DNA from 2 places in the Amycolatopsis sp. cmx-4-83 genome. Region 2 is predicted to be linked to the other one. Evidence: predicted binding sites of a transcription regulator. Region 2 holds the regulator's gene; the other holds the start of a gene.
The links. Region 2 encodes HspR, which represses chaperone genes until heat shock. Its sites were predicted from a motif close to ANNTTGAGTNNNNNNNACTCAANNT; they were not measured.
Positions count from the first base shown of each region.

Region 1: the regulator HspR is predicted to act here: its motif matches at 1,737-1,761, upstream of lon (endopeptidase La).

Region 1 covers NZ_JAEBEF010000001.1:429,224-432,628, reverse strand. Annotated here, with positions in the region: gene ACLJQM_RS02225 (GNAT family N-acetyltransferase) at 1-534, shown strand, start outside; gene ACLJQM_RS02220 (SAM-dependent methyltransferase) at 605-1,459, shown strand; gene lon (endopeptidase La) at 1,776-3,405, shown strand, end outside.
Region 2 covers NZ_JAEBEF010000012.1:372,906-376,310, forward strand. Annotated here, with positions in the region: gene grpE (nucleotide exchange factor GrpE) at 1-68, shown strand, start outside; gene dnaJ (molecular chaperone DnaJ) at 105-1,277, shown strand; gene ACLJQM_RS36015 (heat shock protein transcriptional repressor HspR) at 1,283-1,708, shown strand; gene ACLJQM_RS36020 (ABC-F family ATP-binding cassette domain-containing protein) at 1,759-3,330, opposite strand.

The sequences.
Region 1 (3,405 bases), on a different contig from region 2:
GTCCGCCCGGCGGACCGGATGATCCCGGCCGGCCCGCGCGGCACGCCCGGCGTCAAGATCCGCCGCGCCGAGCCCGGCGACCTCGAAACCGCCGTCGAGCTGGGCCTGGAGCTGCACACCTTCGACGCGCAGTACGGCACAGTCAACTTCCGCAAGGGCATCGAGGACATCATGGCCAAGGACCTGGCCGAGCAGCTGGCCCGGCCGGAGCCGCCGCTGTGGATCGCCGAGCTGTACGGCCGTCCGCTCGGCATGGTCAACGTCCAGCACCCCGGCGAGACCGGCTGGATCAGCGACCGCGTCAAAGCGTCCCGCGTCGGCTACCTCTCTTCGCTGGCCGTCGCGGAGACGGCGCGGTCGTCCGGTGTCGGTACCGCGCTGGCCACGCACGCCCACCACGTCCTGGACGAAGAAGGCGCCGACGTCGTCCTCCTGCACCACGCGGCGGCGAACCCGCTGTCGACGCCGTTTTGGTACGCGCAGGGCTACCGACCGCTGTGGACGTACTGGCAGCGCCGGCCGGCCGTTCGCTGAACGACCGGCGGCTTACCCCGGCCGGCCGGTCCTTATAGGCTGGTCCCGCGAGGAGCGAGGGGAGCCGGGAGTGAGCGACCAGCGGGATTCGGCGCCGAGAGCGCCCGAGGGCGTCGACACCGAGAAGCCGTCCGCGGCCCGGATCTACGACTGGTACCTGGGCGGCACCCAGAACTGGGCCGTGGACCGCGAGTTCGGCAGGCGCATGGAGCAGCAGTGGCCGCTGGTGCGCCCCGGCTCGAAGCAGAACCGCGAGTTCATGAACCGCGCGGTCCGGGCGGCCCTGCGCGCGGGGATCCGCCAGTTCATCGACCTCGGCTCCGGCGTCCCGACGGCGGGCAACGTGCACGAGGTCGTCGAGGCCGAGCTGCCCGACGAGCACGACGCGAAGGTGGTGTACGTCGACTACGAGCCGGTCGCGGTCGCGCACGCGACGCTGATCCTCGAAGAGGAGGCCGCGACCGACTGGGCCGGCATCGTCCAGGCGGACATGCGGGACGCGAAGGCCGTCCTGCGCGCCGAGGAGACGAAGCGGCTCATCGACTTTTCGCAGCCGGTCTGCCTGATGATGATGGCGGTGCTGCACTTCGTCGGCCCGGACGACGACCCCGAAGGCATCCTGGCGGCGTACCGCGACAAGCTCGCACCGGGCAGCTGGCTGGCGATTTCCCAGATGAGCGAGGGCGACGGCACAGGCCCGCACCTCGACGGGCTGCGCTGGTTCGTCGAGCAGTACCGCAAGACGAGCAACCCGGTGTGGCTGCGCGACCGCGACGAGATCGAGCCGCTGTTCGGCGACTGGCCGCTGCTCGAGCCGGGCATCGTGCACCTGCCGGACTGGCGGCCGGACCGGAAGCTGAACGCGCTGGAGGCGGAAGCGCGTCCGTTCGCTTGGTGCGGCATCGCGGCCCGACCAACCCCCTGACCTGCAGCCGCGCCGATCGTCCCGCCGCGGTACTCGCTGATCGACCGGGCCGAGCCGGCGTGGCCGCGTCCGGCGGTCGAGCTCTTGCCCTGAATTCGGCGACCAGCCGCTGCCGTCGCCGGAGATCAGGGCGTTGCCGGGTTGGCGGCCCGACCCCGCAGCACCGAGGCCCGCCCGCTCGCTTGGTGCGGCATCGCGGCCCGACCAACCCCCTGACCTGCACTTTCCCTGATCGCTGTGGGCGAACGCACCATCGGAAACAAACACACCCATCGGAGAGTTGAGCTAGGCAGACTCAACTAACCGAGGAGTGCACATGTCCGACACCCGCCTCCTGCCCGTGCTCCCGCTCGATGACGACGTCGTGCTGCCGGGCATGGTCGTCCCGCTCGACCTCACCGACACCGAGACGCGGGCCGCGGTGGAGTCCGCCCAGGCGAACACCCCGAGCCAGGCTTCCTTCCCCGGCATCCGGTCGACCGGCGCCACCAAGGCCGAGGTCCTCATCGTCCCGCGCGTCCACGGCGAGTACGCCGAGTTCGGCACCGTCGCCACGGTCGAGCGCATCGGCCGCGTGCCCGGTGGCAAGGCCGCCGTGCTGCTGCGCGGCACGTCCCGCGCGCTCGTCGGCCGGATCGCCGACGGCCCCGGCGCCGCCCGCTGGGTGCACGCCGAGGACGCCCCCGAAACCACGAACGACCGGACCGCGCCGCTCGCGGCCGAGTACAAGGCCGTCGTCATCTCGATCCTCCAGCAGCGCGGCGGCTGGCAGCTGATCGACGCCGTCCAGCAGGTCGAAGACGGCTCCGCGATCGCCGACCTGTCCGGCAACGCGCCGTACCTCGACACCGACCAGAAGCTCGAGCTGCTGACCACGCTCGACGTCAGCGCGCGCCTGGAGAAGGCGCTCGAGTGGAGCAAGGAGCACCTGGCCGAGCTCGAGGTCACCGACACCATCCGCAAGGACGTCGCCGAGGGCATGGAGAAGCAGCAGAAGGAGTTCCTGCTGCGCCGCCAGCTCGAGGCCATCCGCAAGGAGCTCGGCGAGCTCGACGGCACCGCGCAGGACGACGACTACCGCGCCCGCGTCGAGGCCGCCGAACTGCCCGACGCCGTCAAGAAGGCCGCGCTGGCCGAAGTGGACAAGCTGGACCGCACGTCCGAGCAGTCCCCCGAAGGCGGCTGGATCCGCACCTGGCTGGACACCGTCCTGGAGCTGCCCTGGAACGAGCGCACCGAGGACGTCTACGACATCGCGGCCGCGCGGGCGGTGCTCGACGCCGACCACGCCGGTCTCGACGACGTCAAGGAACGCATCATCGAGTACCTGGCCGTGCGCAAGCGCCGCGCGGAATCGGGGCTCGCCCCGGTCGGCGGACGGCGTTCCGGCGCGGTGCTCGCCCTCGCGGGCCCTCCCGGGGTCGGCAAGACGTCGCTGGGTGAGTCCGTCGCGAAGGCCATGGGCCGCAAGTTCGTCCGCGTCGCGCTCGGCGGCATCCGCGACGAGGCGGAGATCCGCGGGCACCGCCGCACGTACGTCGGCGCGCTGCCCGGCCGGATCGTCCGCGCCATCAAGGAAGCCGGCTCGATGAACCCGGTCGTGCTGCTCGACGAGATCGACAAGGTGGGCGCCGACTACCGCGGCGACCCGACCGCGGCGCTGCTCGAAGTGCTGGACCCGGAGCAGAACCACACGTTCCGCGACCACTACCTCGAGGTCGAGCTGGACCTGTCCGACGTCGTGTTCCTGGCGACGGCCAACGCGCTCGAGACCATCCCCGGCCCGCTGCTGGACCGCATGGAGCTCGTCACGCTGGACGGCTACACCGAGCACGAGAAGGTCACCATCGCCCGCGACCACCTGCTCCCCCGCGAGCTGGAGCGCGCCGGCCTGGGCACCGCCGACGTGGTGCTGACCGACGCCGCGTTCAGCCGGATCGCCACCG
Region 2 (3,405 bases):
CCCCGGTGGACCCGCCCGTCGGTGGCGAGCTGCCACTCGGCGGCGGAGTCGATGAACAGCAGCAGTAAGACGTATCCGGTTCAAGTGGGAGGAGGAGACGCCCGATGAGTGCACGGGAATGGATCGGTAAGGACTTCTACCGTGAACTGGGCGTCTCTTCCGACGCCACCTCGGACGAGATCAAGAAGGCCTACCGGAAGCTGGCCAAGGAGAACCACCCGGACGCGAACGCCGGCAACGCCGACGCGGAGCAGAAGTTCAAGGCGGTCTCCGAGGCGTATGGCGTGCTCTCCGACGCGAGCAAGCGCAAGGAGTACGACGAAGCGCGACGGCTGTTCGGCAGCGGGGGCGGGTTCAACTTCCCCGGCGGTGGCGGCGGCACCGGCAGCTTCGACGTCGGGGACATCTTCGGCCAGGCCGGCGCCAACCAGCAGGGTGGCTTCGGCGGGCTCGGGGACATCCTCGGCGGGCTGTTCGGCCGCGGCCGCGGGCCGGCGGGCGCGACGGCGAACCGGCCGCAGCGCGGTGCCGACGTCGAGACGGACGTCCGGATCGACTTCACCGAGGCGGTCAAGGGCGCGACCCTGCCGCTGCGGCTGTCGAGCCCGGCGACCTGTTCGACGTGCAGCGGCAACGGTGCGAAGCCGGGCACGTCGCCGCGGACCTGCCCGACCTGTTCCGGTTCGGGGCTGGTCAGCCGCAGCCAGGGTGCCTTCGCGTTCTCGGAGCCGTGCCGCGACTGCCGCGGCCGCGGGACGATCATCGACGACCCGTGCCCCGAGTGCGGCGGCGAAGGCGTCAGCACGCGGACCCGCACGCTGACGGTCCGGATCCCGCCGGGCGTCGACGACGACCAACGGATCCGGCTGGCCGGTCAGGGCGAGCCGGGCCGGGGCGGCGCGCAGGCGGGCGACCTGTACGTCCGGGTGCACGTGGCTCCGCACAAGCTGTTCGGGCGCAAGGCGCTCGACCTGACGGTCACCGTGCCGGTCGACTTCACCGAACTGGCGCTCGGCACCACGATCACGGTGCCGACGCTCGAGGGCAAGGTCTCGCTCAAGGTGCCGCCGGGCACCGCGAGCGGCCGGGTGCTGCGCGTGCGCGGTAAGGGCATCGCCAAGCGCGACGGTGCGCAAGGTGACCTGCTCGTCACCCTCCAGGCGGCGATTCCCGCCAAACTGGACGACAAGGCGCGCGAAGCACTGCAGGCGTACGCCGAGTCGATGGCCGGGCACGACCCCCGGCCCGAGATCACTGAGCTGCTCGAAGGCAGGTGAGTGGGATGTTCGGCGGGATCCCGCAGGAAGGCGACGAAGAGACCCCGGTGTTCGTCATCTCGGTGGCGGCCCAGCTCGCCGGGATGCACGCGCAGACGCTGCGCACCTACGACCGGCAGGGCCTGGTGTCACCGGGCCGCACCTCCGGTGGCGGGCGGCGCTACTCGATGCGGGACATCGCGCTGCTGCGCGAGGTCCAGCGCCTGTCGCAGGAGGACGGCGTCAACCTGGCCGGCATCAAGCGCATCATCGAGCTGGAGAACCAGGTCGACGCGCTGCGGGCCCGGATCACCGAGCTGACCGAGGAACTGGCCGCGGCGTACGTGGCCGGCGAACAGGCCGCGGCGGCCGCGCACGCGTCCTACCGCCGGGACCTCGTGCCGCTCAACCAGCAGACCGCCATGGTGGTCTGGCGTCCCAAGCGCCGCTGAGCACGTGAACCGCGAAGGCCTCCCCGGGTGACCGGGGAGGCCTTCGTGCGTCAGAGCTCCAGCCGCGGCCAGGCCGCGAGGTCGGCCAGCATCCGGCGGTCGTGCGTCGCGACGATCACCGCGGCCGGGGTCTTCAGCAAGGCCTCGGTCAGCTCCTCGACGAGCACCGCCGACAGGTGGTTGGTCGGCTCGTCGAAGACGAGCACGTCCGGCCGTCCGGCCAGCCGCAGGGCGAGGTCGAGCCGGCGTTGCTGACCCTGCGACATCCGCCCGACCGGGGTGCGCAGCGCTTCGGCGTCGAGCAGTCCCATCGCCGAAAACGGGACGCCCGCTCGCTCGAACAGCGCGCGAGCGGTGAGCTCTTCAGGCCACGCCGGGACTTCCTGGCCGATCAGGGCCACTTTCGCGCGGGCCAGGTGCCGGACCGAACCCGTTGTCGGCGTGAGCTTTCCGGCGAGCGCGGACAGCAGCGTCGACTTGCCCGCACCGTTCTCGCCGGTGACCAGCAGCCGGTCGCCGCGGTCGAGTGACAGCGTCACCGGGCCGGTGAGCCGTCCGGCGACGCCGACGTCGTCCAGGCGGACGAGCGCCTGAGCGCCGGAGCCGAGATCCGGCCACCACAACGACAACGGTGGTTCGGGCACGGTGACGCGGTGCGCTTCGAGCGCGGCCCGTTCCCGGTTGAGGGCCTGGACGACGCCGGGCGCGCGGGTCTGCCGCTGGTGCCGTCCGGTGCCCTTGTCCGGGCGCCAGCCGGTGCTGAGCCGGTCGCGGGCCTGCGCCACCGCGGCGGTGAGCTGCCGATGGGCGTCCTGCTGCTCCTCGTGGTCCTGCACCCACCGCTCCCGGTCGCGGCGGCGCCCGTCCTGCCAGGCGTCGTAACCCCCGGCGTACCGGCGCGGACGGCCGTCCTGGCTGGGGTCGAGGTCGAGGAACTCGGTCGCGACGTCGGCCAGCAGCGCCCGGTCGTGGCTGACCAGCGCGACCCCGCCGTCGTGCCCGCGCAGGCGGGCGGTGAGGAACGCGAGGCCGGCGGCGTCGAGGTGGTTGCCGGGCTCGTCGAGCAGCAGGAAGTCGTACCGCGCGCCGAGCAGGCAGGCCAGCCGCACGCGGTAGCGCTGCCCCACCGAAAGCGTGCTCAGCGCCCGGCCGCGGTCGGCACAGGCGTCGAGCGCTTCGAGCGCGACGTCGACGCGGCGCTCGGCGTCCCACGCGTCGAGGCGCGTGGCCGCGTCGAGCGCGACGGCGTAGCGATCTTCGGCGCCTTCGGCCGACTTCGCGAGATCTTCGGTGGCGGTATCGAGGGCGCGCAGGGCGGCGTGGACGTCCCGCAACGCCGCGGTGGTCAGCGTCCCGACGGTCTCGCCGGACCGGAACGGCAACGCCTGCCGCGCGACTCCGACGGTGCCGGTCCGGTGCACGACCCCGTGATCGGGCGCGCGAAGGCCGGCGAGGACGTGCAGCAACGTGGTTTTGCCACGCCCGTTCTCGCCGACGACGGCCAGCCGCGACCGGGCGGAAACGGTGACGCTGACGTCGTGCAGCACCCGGCGCGAGCCGAGCGTGACGCCGACGCCTTCCGCGCGCAGGTGGACGGGCTGGGAGGAAAGAGGGGAAGACAAGGGTGGCTCCGCGGCTCAGGAGGGAGCCGGGCAGCACGGAAGCGGCCGCCCGGCAAGGACCGGAACGGCGGGCAG